One region of the Paenibacillus sp. J22R232 genome, then DNA from elsewhere that is predicted to be linked to it. Evidence: riboswitches for the same ligand, from Rfam matches in the RefSeq annotation. Region 1 holds a riboswitch; each other region holds the start of a gene.
The links. Region 1 has a riboswitch for cyclic di-GMP ahead of AC0YN3_RS27580 (EAL domain-containing protein). Riboswitches for the same ligand answer to the same signal wherever they lie in the genome.
Positions count from the first base shown of each region.

Region 2: linked by a shared signal. The riboswitch ahead of AC0YN3_RS00840 (methyl-accepting chemotaxis protein) and the one ahead of AC0YN3_RS27580 (EAL domain-containing protein) in region 1 are both predicted to bind cyclic di-GMP.
Region 3: linked by a shared signal. The riboswitch ahead of AC0YN3_RS16140 (SpaA isopeptide-forming pilin-related protein) and the one ahead of AC0YN3_RS27580 (EAL domain-containing protein) in region 1 are both predicted to bind cyclic di-GMP.
Region 4: linked by a shared signal. The riboswitch ahead of AC0YN3_RS11625 (pyridoxal phosphate-dependent decarboxylase family protein) and the one ahead of AC0YN3_RS27580 (EAL domain-containing protein) in region 1 are both predicted to bind cyclic di-GMP.

Region 1 covers NZ_JBWDNK010000015.1:27,908-31,562, reverse strand. The annotation lists gene AC0YN3_RS27580 (EAL domain-containing protein) at 1-2,525, opposite strand, end outside; cyclic di-GMP riboswitch class I at 2,608-2,693, opposite strand; gene AC0YN3_RS27575 (metallophosphoesterase) at 2,901-3,655, opposite strand, start outside.
Region 2 covers NZ_JBWDNK010000001.1:189,206-192,860, reverse strand. The annotation lists gene AC0YN3_RS00845 (GH1 family beta-glucosidase) at 1-817, opposite strand, end outside; gene AC0YN3_RS00840 (methyl-accepting chemotaxis protein) at 1,011-2,768, opposite strand; cyclic di-GMP riboswitch class I at 2,854-2,938, opposite strand; gene AC0YN3_RS00835 (DUF1836 domain-containing protein) at 3,013-3,655, opposite strand, start outside.
Region 3 covers NZ_JBWDNK010000004.1:516,265-519,919, forward strand. The annotation lists gene AC0YN3_RS16140 (SpaA isopeptide-forming pilin-related protein) at 1-1,231, opposite strand, end outside; cyclic di-GMP riboswitch class II at 1,263-1,346, opposite strand; gene AC0YN3_RS16145 (hypothetical protein) at 1,590-2,051, shown strand; gene AC0YN3_RS16150 (ATP-dependent helicase ComFA) at 2,212-3,655, shown strand, end outside.
Region 4 covers NZ_JBWDNK010000003.1:130,012-133,666, reverse strand. The annotation lists gene AC0YN3_RS11630 (methyl-accepting chemotaxis protein) at 1-488, opposite strand, end outside; gene AC0YN3_RS11625 (pyridoxal phosphate-dependent decarboxylase family protein) at 469-2,151, opposite strand; cyclic di-GMP riboswitch class I at 2,244-2,329, opposite strand; gene kduD (2-dehydro-3-deoxy-D-gluconate 5-dehydrogenase KduD) at 2,887-3,642, opposite strand; gene AC0YN3_RS11615 (DeoR/GlpR family DNA-binding transcription regulator) at 3,647-3,655, opposite strand, start outside.

The sequences.
Region 1 (3,655 bases):
TCTGCCAAAAGGCAGTGATTCAGCTCCAGTCGAAAATAATTTCTGCGATTAACCACCGGCTGTTTTTTTTCCTGTACCGCGGCAGGCCGCAGCAGCGTCTTGCTTTTTAACAGCTGCACGATGCTATCCGGTTCTACGGGGCGGCTGAAGTAAAAGCCTTGTATCTCGTCGCAGCGCATCTGCCGCAAGCACTCGAACTGCGCTTTGTTTTCTACGCCTTCCGCAACCACCTGCATGTCGAGCTCTCCTGCGAGCCGAATGATGCATTCGATAATGCTCTTGTTATGCGAACCCGTCAGCATTTCGTCAACGAACGACCTGTCGATTTTGATCGTATGGAGCGCCAAACGCTTCAACAAATAAAGCGACGAGTAGCCCGTACCGAAATCATCGAGCGACACTTTTATATTCCTTTTCCTCAGCTCAAGCAGCAGATCCGTCACGGCCTTCTCATTGCTTATAAATGAGCTTTCCGTAATTTCAATCTCAAGCCTATCCGGCGACAAGCCCGATTCCTCGACGATCTGGTCGATGGTTTGCAATATATTGTGCCGCAGCAGCTGCTGCACGGAGAAGTTGACTGACACCGTTATCGGCGGAAGCCCCATGCGCTGCCAGCGTTTATTCTGCATGCATGCCTCGCGCAGCACCCACTCCCCGATCGGTACGATAAGCCCGGTCTCCTCGGCAATGGGAATAAATTCGGCCGGCGACACTAAGCCCCAATCGGGATGGTTCCAACGTAATAGCGCCTCAACACCGACGATCTGCATCGTTTGCGCATGAACGCGGGGCATATAATCCAGGAACAGCTCCCCCTTGTCCAGCGCTTTGCGCAAATCATTGCTTAGCGAGAACAGCTTGAAGGATTGGACATTCAATGAAGAGGAGTAAAACTGCGACTGGTCCCTCCCGCGTGATTTGGCAAAATAAAGCGCAGCGTCCGCGTTTTTCATTAAGTCTTCCGCGGAGGAGCCGTCAAATGGCGATTGGCTGATACCAATGCTTGCCGTAACGTTGAGCTCATAGTTCTCAACGAAAAAGGGCTCCTTGATCAGTTGGATCACTTGGTCCGCCCTATTCGACAGATCAACCTGCTGCTTCACATTCGAAATAATTAGCGCAAATTCATCGCCGCCAAGCCGGAAAGCTGTATGCTCGCTTCCGCTAATTCGGTTCAGCCTCATTGCGATTTGTTTAAGCAGCGAGTCGCCAATCGGATGTCCCAGCGTATCATTCACATATTTGAAGCGATCTAGATCGATGAGCATGATAGCCAGCTTTTGCTTGAAATATTCGCTTACCCGAAGCTGCTTGTCCAGCTGCTCCTCGAATTTCCGGCGATTCGGCAGCTCTGTCAAATAGTCATGATAAGCTAAGAAATGGTTAAGCTCCTCCGCCTTGTTCCGATCCGTGACGTCCAGTACGATGCCGACTACCGCTTTCTCCTCCGAATGGGACACTCGGTTATAATGCACCTCGCAGTCAATAACCGTTCCGTCGATCTTTAACGCCCGATGCCGAAAATTTGCAATGGATTGGCCTTCGGCAAGCTGCATGACCCTGCTGATAACGGATTCACGCTCATCCGGATGGATGACCTTCTCCACTTCAAGGCCGACTAAAGTGCCGTATCCCAGCATCTGGTTAAGCTGTTCGTTCGCATATACAAAGCAATCTTCATGCGCGACAAAGATGCCTACAATGGACTGCTCCAGTATGCTCCGGTACTTCAGCTCAGCCTCTGTCAATGATTTTTCAATCGCTTTTTTTTGCGTAATATCCTTGGCTATGCCATAAATGCCGATCAGTTCCCCGTTGACGACAATCGGAATATTCGTCACATTCACCTCGACGAGCTCACCGCTGTTGGTTACGCCGGTCGTGTCGTAATTTTGCGGAGTAAGCGTTCTCAGGGTTTCCTCGAAATGCCAGATTGTCTTGTCCAGGCTGCTCTCTTCTACGAAACGATGGAAGCTCCCCTGCAGAACCTCGTCTCTCGTGCAGTTGAACATCCGCTCAAGCGAGCCGTTGCAGGATAGGAATTGTCCCTTGAGATCAAAGGAAAATATCGCATCCGGGTTGTTGTCGAATATCGATTTATAATACTGCTTTTCCACGTTGAGCTCATGCTGGAGCTTCTTCGTTTCGGTTACGTCCTGAATGGTTCCTATCGTTAATGGAATGTCACTCGCTTCATCCAATATGAAGGATAGCGTCTCAATAATATGCCGTACCTCGCCGTTAGGACGAATGATGCGGTACTCTTGAATGCTCTCCTTCTTCGTAGCAAAAGCTTCATAAAAGATTCGTTCCGCGCGCTCGCGGTCCTCAGGGTATACCTGCTTAAAACAATCTTCCTGCGTCATTGGAAATTCGCTATCCAACCCATATATGTCAAACATATAGCTCGACCATGATGCTTGCATGCTGGCATGATCGTACTCACAGTATCCTAGATTCGCTGCTTTCTGAACGACATCAAAGCTGCTGCTGCCTTTAAATCGCTTGATCGTGAATTCCATAGCTGAATATCCCTTCCTATGTATAACGTTTGCGGTAACCTGATGTGCAGGAAGAGGATTTACTCGAATAATCGCTATTCCCTTTGGCAACCCAGCCACCTTTGGACATTTCCTTTAGGTCTGTTGGCTTTGCGTCATTGCCTTTCAGCAACTTTGCTATTAACTAGGACTTTCTACTTATATGATTATTTCATATAATTCCGATATATACCATATCAAATAGGCATAAATATTTGCGTTTCCATAAGGCGAAACGGCTATCGATGCCCTTTGGCGGCGCGGCGCGTTCATTCCGAGAAATATAGGGCATGCGTAGCATACGGATATACTATCCTATCATTAAAAAAACCTCCCTTGCCAGGGAGGCTTATCACGTTATAGACGCGGATCTATTTCCTTTTCTTTCGCTACCTCGAACAAGAGATTCGCGACTGCTGCCCGGTACGGCTCATGGTCTGGCGCAATGTCCGCAAAGGAAACGGCCAGCATGCGCTGTCCAAGCCGGTATTCATTCAAAGAGGTGCGCAGCTTCATCGCAATGCTCTTCTGTTTAATCAGCTTGCTGTATTTATGAGGGAAGCGGTAGTCGTAGCCATAGATAATCGACATATAGTCCTTGTTGCGTACCTTCATATAAGGAACCGTATAGGGAACCGGGAACTCCGGCTTGATGACGACGCCCTCCATGTGGCTCTCAACCGTCAACGTGCGGAAATACAGGTCAGCCTGCTCATAGCTGTCCGGATCGGCTAGCGTAATCGAAACGAATGGATCATCCGAGAGAAAACGGTACATCTCCGAGGTTGGCCAGTCCGGAAGCGACTCGCTGCCGTCCGCATGGACGATTTTGAGCAAGGCAAACGGTTTGTATTCAAGCTCGCCAGCTTCCGCATACAGCTCCAGCTGTTTCTTGTATGTCTTATGGGCGCTAAGATGCTCGTCAAGCGGAACATGCTTCTCCATCATTTCATGGACATGCTTGTAGTTCTGATAGACATGCAGCCCGTATTTCTCATTAATCGCCGCTTTGGTTAGATGGTGCTGGTCCTTCTCGAAGCCGCTTTCTTTGTAATCGGCAGCCAGCTTAGCGAACGCTTCCTCGAAGCCATTCTCCGTCAAGAAGGATAGCT
Region 2 (3,655 bases), on a different contig from region 1:
TGAAGCCCTTGCTCTCGTACCAATTCGTCAGCAGCACCGGATACTCGCCTTTCAATACAGGCGATAGGAACCATTCATTAAATGAACCGTTGCGGAGCTGGGCAGCCCGTACATCCTCAGGAGAAGAGCTGTAGGCCGTTCTCCATTCCGTATTCGGCGCATAACCGATCTCGCCTTCGATGCCAAGCTCGCGGAATCGCTTAACGGTTAAGCCGTGAGCCACTAGAATGTGGTGAGCGACATCAAGTGCAGCCTGCATATCCTGCTTGCCTGGCGCATGTGCGCCTAGGTAGTTGGATAATATGGAAATACACCAAGGCTCGTTAAGCGTAATCCATCTTTTAACCTTACCGTTAAATTTACGGAATACCGTCTCTGCATATTGGACAAAAGCATCAATTGTCGCACGGTTTTCCCATCCTCCCCCATCCTGAAGCGTCTGAGGCAAATCCCAATGGTATAGCGTTACAAAAGGTTCAATATCATTCGCGATGAGCTTGTCGATTAGCTCCTCGTAGTAATCAAGGCCTAGCGGATTAATTTCCCCTCTGCCTTGCGGGATCACGCGCGGCCAAGCTATCGAGAACCTATATACGGAAACGCCAAGCTCCTTCAGCAGCCGAATGTCATCATCGACGCGGTGATAACTGTCGCATGCCACGTCGCCGTTGTCTCCGTTCAACACCTTGCCCGGTGTTTTGGCGAACGTGTCCCATATGCTGGCACTCCGTCCATCCTCATCAAATGCGCCTTCGATTTGGTACGCGGCAGTAGCCGTTCCCCATTTGAAATCTTTTGGAAATTGTACAGTCGTCATTCTCCGCTACCTCCAGCTGTTTTCTATCTATCATATCGGTACAACGGTTTATTATACTGCTCGTACAATGACTTTCCTAACGCCCCTGTGACTTTTCCATGACAAACCGCTAAGCCAACTATCGGCAAGCTCGCAAAAAAAAGAACGCTTCTGCATATCGCAGAAGCGCCCTTTGATTTGGCTATTATTACTTCTATAGCTTAAAGACAGAAGCCTTCTCTTTCAGCTCATGCGAAGAGCCGGTCAGCTTTTCTGCCAGATTGCGAAGCTCATCGGAAATATCGTTTTGCTTAACGGAAAGCTCGCTCATATGCTCCATTTTCCCGTTAACGTCCGTGGATGTGTTCAGCAGTTTGTCAACAGCGGAAACGATATGCGTCATTCCTGCCGTTATCTCGCTTATTGCCGTTGAAATTTCGCTCATTTGGTCAGACAATACGCTGCTTTGCGATTCCAAAGCTTGGAACGTGCCGCTTGCCGTCTCCGAAGCTTGCCTTGTCGATTGAATCACATTCGCAAAGCTTCCGATGGTTCTGCTGCTTGAGGCTACATCGCTCTGAATGAGCGACAATTCCTTCGTAATCTGCTTAGATATGGAATCCGTCTGGCTCGACAGCTTCCTAATTTCTTCCGCCACAACCGCAAAGCCGCGTCCATGCTCCCCAGCCCTTGCGGATTCAATGGATGCGTTAAGCGACAACAGATTCGTCTGCGTGTTCAAATCCTGAATGCCGTTCAAAAACTTGGAAACATTGTTGTATCGGCCATTCATCGCTTCAAATGCCTCCGTCAGCTTGGCGAATTGCTCAACGGTTTCGTTAACCATGACGACAACGCCTGCCATTTGCTGCGAGCCGCTCTGGGAGGACTGCTTCATTTGGCGCATGTCATTGTTTATGTACTCGCTTGAAGCAGCAATCTGCTCGGAGCTTGCCGATATTTGCTCCGTTACCGCCGAGATCGATGAAGCATCGTCATATTGCGATAGCAGCGCTTCACGGCCAAGGTCAACCTGACCTTTCACATCCTCCGAAGCTTTGCGGTTGCTTCCGATCATCGTATCCATATTGCGTGAAACGTGAAGCACCGACTCGCTGACGTTAAGCGTAGCTTTTATCGTGTCGCGCAAATTATCGCCCATTGCGGCTAGCGCCTGATCAATTTCTCCGAATTCATCGGAGCGGGCCAGCTTCTCCTGACTCGTGAAATCATTGCTGCCATATGCGCGTATGCGTCTTGTAATGCCGGTCAGCCCCGTTTTAATCGATTGCGTGACGCCATAAATCATGATTGCTGGCAATATGGCAAGCAGAATGACGTTGATGAGCACGATGATATTAGCGCTCGAAACATCTCGGTTCAGATCGTTTTGGGTAGTTTCTGCGTCCTGTGTGAGCCGCTCATGCATGGTATCGTTCGAATAGCTCAGAATTACAGTATATACGCTGATTAGATTGCTGATGCGCAAGGACTTCTCTTCAGCTGTTAAACCTGATACATCGGTATTGGTTTGATTGAGATTATCGAGTGCGAGGCGAAGAACGCCAATTTGATTGGCATAAAGCTGGCCGCCTTCCGTAGCTGGAGGGTATTTTTTGTCCATTTCGATAAGCTGCTTCTCAAGCTCGTCGATATTGGCAGGGAGGGTTTCCAAATCTTTCATAATAGATGAAGCATCGCTATTTCCGTTCTCGATTGCATCCACCATTAGGAGCATGGCCTTCAGCAGTTTATTGGAAATACCTTGGTAGTTCCTCTCGGCACGTGACAGGTGATCCGAATCCTCGACTGAGCCTGCAACCGATACGTTCTGAACATAAATAAACGCGCCTGCACCTAGATTGAAGAGGGTGATGATTGCCGTAATTAGAAATAACTTGGTCGTAATTTTCCTCATGTTCATTTTCTTCGACAGCATGCTCGTTTTCCTCAACCAGTCCTTCAACACCATTCCACTTTCTCTCCTCTGTCCCTCTGAAAAAAGCAAAAAAGCTATCCAGCCACAGGAGGCGGACAGCTTCTTAGCTCTATATCCTTCCGGCGGTCTGGCGACCTTAGCACACATGCTTTAGGCCCATAACTTTGCGTCCTAGCCTTTCGGCAAGTTTGCCATTTTCAGATTGTCTATGTTTGTATTTACAACATAATCCAGTATAGGACAATTAAGAGTTTCTGTATATCCCTATAGAACTATTTTATTCGGGACTTAGAAACAAAGTCGCATTGCAATAACGCCTTGAGAGAGAATGAAAATAGGACGTTTGTATGGATATGACAGCAATCAGCAAAATATTGCGCACGGCTTCCCATTGATTGTCCGTTAAGTTAGGCAATTGGTTCGCGAATTGATTGGCTGACGAGCGAATGGCTTCCTCCGTCAAAATATCTTGATGCGGATTTTCCTTCAAATGTCCGGAAATATCGAGCAGTTGATCGTTGTTAGCATCCAGTTCTTCAAACATACTGGTATAGGATGCATATAATTGAATAGGACCGACCAAATCGGCCTTCTCATCCTCTGGTTTTTTAAAAACGATCTCAAATAGCTTGCGTATGGATTCAAAATCAAGATTTGACTTTAAATCATCAATAATGAACAATAACGCAGCCTGATTGAGCGAATATTTTTTACCCGCCTTCGGGCAATCGAAATAAGGCTTAAAATCGCGCTTTACCCAATTTTGCATGGACGTTATCGACAGATTCGAATATTCGATCAGTTGACCGAGAGCGGCAATTTCATGTAGCGAAAAACCTTTGAGCTCATTGCCTTTGATCAGCTTCTCAATAATCGGAGGCAGCAGCGTTGACAGAAACGCGGGCAATCCCGTGCCTTTC
Region 3 (3,655 bases), on a different contig from region 1:
TCGGCGTTGTCGTTGACGAAGGCGTTACGGTCGGTGTAGTCACTGGTGTCGAGAATGGCGTAGGCGATAAAGTAGGCGTAGTCTCAGGAGTCGCTGAAGTTGTAGGCGTTGGCGTAATAGTAGGCGTAGGAGTAGGTGACGTCGACGGCGTTGGTGTCGGCGTTGTACAAACCACGCCATCGTTTACGAGCGATAGCACCTTTTCATTGCCCCATGAGATGGTTAGCGTATTCGGATTCGTGCTTGCTGCTTTGACGAACGTTTCTGGATGGGACTGAACCGCGTAAGTGGATAGGGTTACCGAGGCGTTACCCGGAATTTTGCCGTCACCGGTCTGATTCGAGCCGGGAACTTCCCATACGAACGGTACCTCGATATTGCTTTCATTCGTTACGATCCAGCTTCTTGTAGCTTCCGGATCAGCCGAACAGGCAGTATCCAGCTTTAGCTTCGGCGTGTTGATCACTACTTTTAATGCACTGGAAGCAGCCGTAACCTCAATTTGCTGGCTTGCGGTCAAATCGGTTGTGAATCCGGTTAACGTTAGTTCCTTAAGGACGTAAGAGCCGATCGGCAAATCCTTGAACTCCAGGACGCCGTTTGCGTCCGTCGTTCCTGTTCGGAACAGAGAGTCATTGCTCCATAGCTCGAAGGCAATGCCAGCATGGGGCGCTCCTTCAACGTTATTGAGATGTTTATTGATAATAAGGCTGCCTGCGCAGGTGCTGGTGAGCTTTAGCTTCCAAGCTTTAATCTTGTTGCCGTGAGCGCCTACTCCCAGCTGGGTGAGCAGCTCTCCGCTGTAGATATCAAGCTGGTAAGGCTGGCAAACGGGAAGGTTAACCGTAATGGTGTAGCTTCCTGCTTTCGGATATATAATGGAGTGCCCATCGAAATGGACTTGCTTGTTATACGGTATAGTGGTCTCGCCTGGACCCGGTTTCCAATCTGCAGGTCCGGCATAGGAGGAGAAGCTTACCCGTACGCAATCTTGCGTCGTGGTGAAAGTTGCCGTTGCCGTACCGTTGCCGTTGTCAACGATACTGGCTTGGCTGGCGATAATATGCTCCCTATCCGTAGAGTAGGTTTGGCAACTGTTCTCAGTTGACGGCACTTCTCCGGAAGGGCTGCCGCTGTTGTCTCCTTCTGCCATGGCTATAGAACCTAATGCAAGCGAAAAAATTAATAAAAGGGCTAAGCTTAAAGACATTCGTTTTTTAAAATAACGCATGATTCACTCTCCTCTTAGATAGGTGGTAGGGGTCTAAGAGGGCCGGTTACACTACTCGCTCCATATAATCCAAGTGTCCACATACAGACTATACTTCATCGCTTCCCTGGCTAATCTAATAAGCGTCAATCACCGCTTCCTTTCCATAATCACGCATATCTTATATATGCAAGTCTACGTAATAAAATGATAACATATATTGTAAATTGCTCAAGGGTGTTTCTTTGTCGGAATTTGACTATTAATAACCATTAAAGTAGGACTTTGAGGCACTGCGCCCATTTTGCAATCTTGTCCTTTTTGGCGGAACCAGTGGGCTCTTCCCGGCATATAGTGTCACCATGAGGAGGTGGCCGCCATGTTGGAGGTATTACTTTTGGTCATTGGCTGTTATGCTTTGGCTGCTTTGTCGGTGCATCTGGCATTTCGCATTCGGCGAGGAAGGCAGCAGGCTAGCAAGCATTTTGTGCTTGTGGCGGACGTTCGGCAAAAAAATATGGAATGGTATATGCGTTCGTTGTTTTCTTTTTCGAGGAGAATGGGCAAGGATGTACGGCTTACCATTGTGGATCAGGGGATCACCGATGAAACGCTGTCCATCGTTGAGCGTTTTTCCAGAGACGGCAAAGAAATTAAGGTGCATAGCAAAGATATAGGTTCGGATAGCGAAAATATAGATCGTAAGCGCTCACAAGCGAAGGAAGTGGACGGTACCCAGCTATTATGGCTCCTGCAGGCCGAAGGCATCGTATCGCAAGCGGATCATGCCGTGTTGATTGATTTGCAGAATCCGTCGGATTTGTCCAAAATGCCATTTTAGGATATAATTTTTGCAAATGAATATTCAGGGTGAAGCACACCCGATGACGCGCTGCGCGTCATCGGGTGTGCTTTTTTTTGTTCACCGCAGGCATGTGGAATAGCCTTAACGGATGGATGAGACGCTGAATGCTCAGCCGAAGAGCAAAGGGGAGAACAGGATGAGGGTTCGGATATATGTGGTTAAGACACGTGGAGGCTGGCAGGCAGAGATGTCTATGCATGCTGCGATCGATAGGCATTTTTGGATGGATGGCCATTATGGCGGGGCTGGTTGCCTAAACAAGGAAAAGGGAGAAAGCGGCTGGCTGCTGCGGGAGGAGCTGCCGCTTGGCGATGCTTGTTTGGCTGTCGAGCTGTGGGGGTCCGTCGCGTTAAAGCGGAGCGGGTTGAAGGTTGCCGTCGATCAACAAGACAAGCGATTGGGAGAAGCGGCAAAGGTGAGAATGGAAACGAGCTCTACGGATAGCTTTGAAGCGATAGAGCTGCTCATTGCCTGTGCCGAGCAGGCTAAACGCATGGCGCAAGAGGGCAAAGAGAACGCAGAATTGGGGCGCTGGCTGAGGTTTGGCAGCAAAGACAAGAAACTTGCGAAGCTGGGGGAGGAAGGGGTAGTGCGTTTGGCGGAGCGGTGGGATCGGAAAGAATCGAGTGGTTGGGAGGGAGAGACAGGAGAGAACGGGAATTGGACGGATCGAAGAGAACGAGGAGCAGGAGGTGGGAGAGAGTGGGCGGAACGAAGGGAGCGGGGAGCAGGAAGCGCTAGGGATGCAGAGACAAGGGAGAACGGGGATTGGACGGATCGAAGAGAACGAGAAGCAGGAGGTAGGAGAGAGTGGGCGGAACGACGGGAGCGGGGAGCAGGAAACGCTAGGGATGCAGAGACAGGGGAGAACGGGAATTGGACGGATCAAATAGAACGAGGAACAGGAGCAGTGAACGGTAGAGCGGCGTGGTTGGAGAGGGGAGAAGCCGTACATCGTCGAGCGGAACTGGAGGGGCTCGCGGCGGGGGCGCAGCGCGCCGCGGCTATGCTGCAGGGACGTGCGCTGCTCCGCAGCGAAGCGCACGCCCTGTTGTCCGGCGCGGGCGGACCCGGCTCCGCGGCAGGCTGGAGCGAAATGCTACAGCTTGCCGCGCTGCTCGGGCAGGTGCGCCTGGGCGGATCGATCGCCGCCGCGGATGGCGGGCGATCGGGCGCGCTGGGACGCCACAGGCGCGAGTGCAGATGTCTGCGCTGCGGGAGCGGTGAGGCGGCCATGCACCGCACGGCATGCGCCGCGTGCGGGAGGGTGTGCGCCTATTGCACGGCGTGCATTGGGATGGGGCGGAGCCGGGAATGCGAGCTGCTGGTTACGGGGCAGCGCTCGGGTCTTCGTGGAGCAGAGAGGAGCGCTGCGAGGGGGCGCAAGGCGCTGTCCCATGAGCAGCGGTTAGCGAAATGGCAGCTTAGTCCTGCGCAGACGGCCGCGGCAGCGAAAGCGCTGCAGTTTGTAGAGGCGACATATGCGGGCAGGAATGATAAGCCGGAAAGGAGAGGAGAGGGACCGAGAGAGTTTCTTCTTTGGGCCGTGACAGGGGCGGGCAAGACCGAAATGATATTCC
Region 4 (3,655 bases), on a different contig from region 1:
AATATGGATTTATGAGTACCGTACTCGTCCACGTAAATAGGGCTTATCATTGATTTCTTGTCTGAAATCGCTGCTTTCATTTCATCGGTGAACGGATACGGCGTTCCAAAATCATCCGGCACGCCTGATAGAATTAGAATCCGTTCATTGTCCCCCGTATTCGATAGAATATAAATATTCTCAAGGCTATGGATCTCCTGCAGCTTCTCAAGCTCTGTTTTGATCAGCGCATAATTCGGATCCTCTATGCCTGACAGCTGCTTTCCTGAGCCGGGGATTGAAGCTAACGTATTGCTTGCAATTTGAATATCGGTTATCAATCGCTTATCGAACTGCTCCAGCAATTTCTCCGAAAGATTGTGCTGGGACATGTAACTCGATATAGCAAAGGCTGCACAAGTGATAACTTGCAAAAGCAGTATGCTTAATGCGATTTTTACGGCTAGATGCTCCTTATACCAATTGAAACTAAGTATAGATTTCTTCATGAGTGTACTCCCTTTTATTCATTCGATTATATTCCGAATAGGTTTCTTCGATTTTTCCTTTTAAATATTGGACGATGGAATGAACATCGGATACCTGCGTATACGGTGAAATAACGAACAGCTTGCTGGCATACAGCGCGATCCGTTTAGCATCTGTCGTTGGTACGTAAAGATGCTTTTTCGTATCGCCGAAGAACATTTCGCTCCGGTCTCTTCCCAGAATTTCAAATAATATTTCATTTAATTTGTTTTCCCTGTCTACTTCCTCGTAGCTGCAAGCACCGGCATATTCCTTTGGATATCCGTTCAGCCCATCCGAATACAACCGGAACAAAGTGATGATGCCCGGATTATGCGGATTTACAATAATCGCTTCCGGTATTTCCAGCTTCAGCGCTTTTCGGAAAGCGACATTTACTTCAACGAACTGAGCCAGCAGCTTTTGATAGCCTTCAATGCCAAACGCCAACAAAGCGCTGTATATGCTGATGGAGCTTCCCATTCTTGAGCATTCTAGCGTGTAGCTCGTGTGATATTGCCCATATCCTCGGTGTCCAACATAAGGTGTCTCGTCTGGATCCAAATCCAGAAGCTTTAAATCAGTAGCATTTTTCACTAAAAACAAGCTCGTTGAATAAGGCGTTTGCCCGAGCTTCTGAAAATCGAAGCAAAGCGAATCCGCTTTGTTCAAATGTTTCATTTTGGCTTGAATGGTTTGGAGTGCCGCAAGCGCATCTCCCTCAATGCTCAACGGATTATTAGCGAAATCATAGTTGTTGAAGAATGCGAAAAATCCGCCCAGAGCCGAGTCGGCATGAATGTGAGGCCGATTTATCCGATGCTCCTGTGCTAAGCGTTCTGTCATTCTATGCACGTCATCAAGGCTATCAATGCCCATTGCATCTGTCGTGCCCGTCGTGGCAACGACATATATCGGAATGCCGCCATTCGCAATGACCTGTTCCATTTTTGCTTTCAAATCGTCAATGTCCATCGAGCTGTCTTCGTGCGTACGGATTTTGACTAAATGATCGCTTCCGAGCCCCGTTGCTTCCATCGCCTTATAAAGGCTGTAATGCGCTGCCTCCGAGCAGAAAGCGTATAAATTCTGGGGCACTCCGGACTTGGCGGCGGATGAGCTTGCTTTATTGATTGCAAGCCTGAGGCCAGTAAATATAGCGCCCTGGCCGCCCCAGGTTGTGTATCCTCCGCTTTCTGCCGTTCGATATCCGACAAGATCCGACATCATTGCAACAACCTTAACTTCGGCTTCTGCGCCTGCCGGCCCATACACATCCCATAAATTATTGCCATTCACCATAAATGCCGCAAGCATGCCAAGTATGCCCGGTGTACTCGCCATAGGCAAAATGTTGGTTAGAAAATATTTGGTATGATAGGGATGAGCATGAAGCAAGGAAAGAAGCTCTTTGTTAACCTCTTCCAGAGGACTTCCGCTATGCGGAATTCGGCTAACATCCGCCAGCTCCTTATAAAATAACGGTCCTCTATCTTTATTCCCCTTCAAAAAAACCGAATCGGGATCTTTTAGCTCATCGACGCCGCTAACGATCTGCCCCATTAATTCCAACATTTGATTCCGTTGAGCTGCGTTTCCATCATCACTTGGAAATAAACGGCGAATATCTGATTGATTATGCATAACGTTATGACCTCTCTCCACTATTTGAATTTATCTCTCTGAATAAAAAAAGGCATACCTATAATTTTTCATAGGTATGCCTTTGCTTAATGCTTCGCAACTGGCTGACATTTCTTTTTAAGAAGTAGTCCCTATAGCTTTGCGCCACCATCTTTCGATGGGTTTGCCCGTATGAGATTTGGAGAAATTTGTACTTTAATTAGTAATCATTTACAGCTACTAGGAACATTCTACTATTTCGCATTTCTAAGATCAATACGTATTTATATATATAAGTCTAAAGTAATAGACAATTCGCCAAGAATTTATCTTTTTGTCACAATTGATATGATAATATACGGCTTTTTGGCTTATTATTAGTCGGATCAGTCTATTTATTTTCAAAAAAAACATATGTATGCACATATTAAAACGCATAAAAAAGAAGAGTTATATCCCTTCCTCTCTAGCACGTATGAGTTAGCTTTGATTGGTTGATGCTGCTGCATGACGGAACCCTTCGAATTGCCTCTTCCGTTCGTTTTCTATTCGGGCTGCTGAATCGTCAGGTGCTGCAGCAAAGACAGCAGCTTTGCCTGCATACGTCGTAGCAGGTGCGGCAGGCAACGCAGCGTAAGCCGTTGCAGCGCATGAAACTGCCCCAGGTCTCGAAAGTCGCTTGTCCGCATAATAAAAGGCTCTCACCCACACGGCCATAGCCGCACAGGGAGAGCCTTTTGTTTAAACGCGCCTAGCTTATCTTACCAGCCATCCGCCATCCACGGCGAGAATATGGCCGTTCATATAATCGGATGCCGCCGATGCCAGAAACACAGCAGGTCCGATTAAATCCTCGGAGGTGCCCCAGCGTCCTGCCGGGATACGCTGCAGGATTTGAGCGCTGCGAACCGGGTCTTCGCGTAACGCTTCGGTATTATCCGTGCTCATGTAGCCTGGGGCGATGGCGTTAACCTGCAAGCCCTTGCTTGCCCATTCGCTCGCCAGCGCCTTCGTTAGCCCTGCTACCGCATGCTTGCTTGACGTATAGCCAGGCACGTTAATGCCGCCTTGATAGGACAGCATCGAAGCGATATTAATGATTTTGCCGGAGCCCTGCTCGATCATTTTTTCCCCTGCCAGCTGCGATAAAACAAATACCGAATTTAAATTGACGTCGAGTACTGCCTGCCAATCCTCGTAGCTGTGATCCGCAGCAGGCGTCCGGCGAATAATGCCTGCATTATTTACTAGGATATCGATTCTGCCCAGCTCGTCCACTGTCCGCTCAATAATGCCGGCAAGCTTGGAACGGTCAGAAATATCCGCCTGAATCGTAATCGCTCTCCGTCCCAAAGCTCTAATCGCTTCCGCCGCTTTGTCGGCAGGGGTGCTGTTCGTAACAAGCGCTACGTCAGCGCCTGCCTCCGCTAATCCAAGTGCGATAGCTGCTCCGAGGCCGCGTCCCGCTCCCGTCACGACTGCCGTTTTTCCGCTCAAATCAAACAAACCCATCGGTTCATGTCCT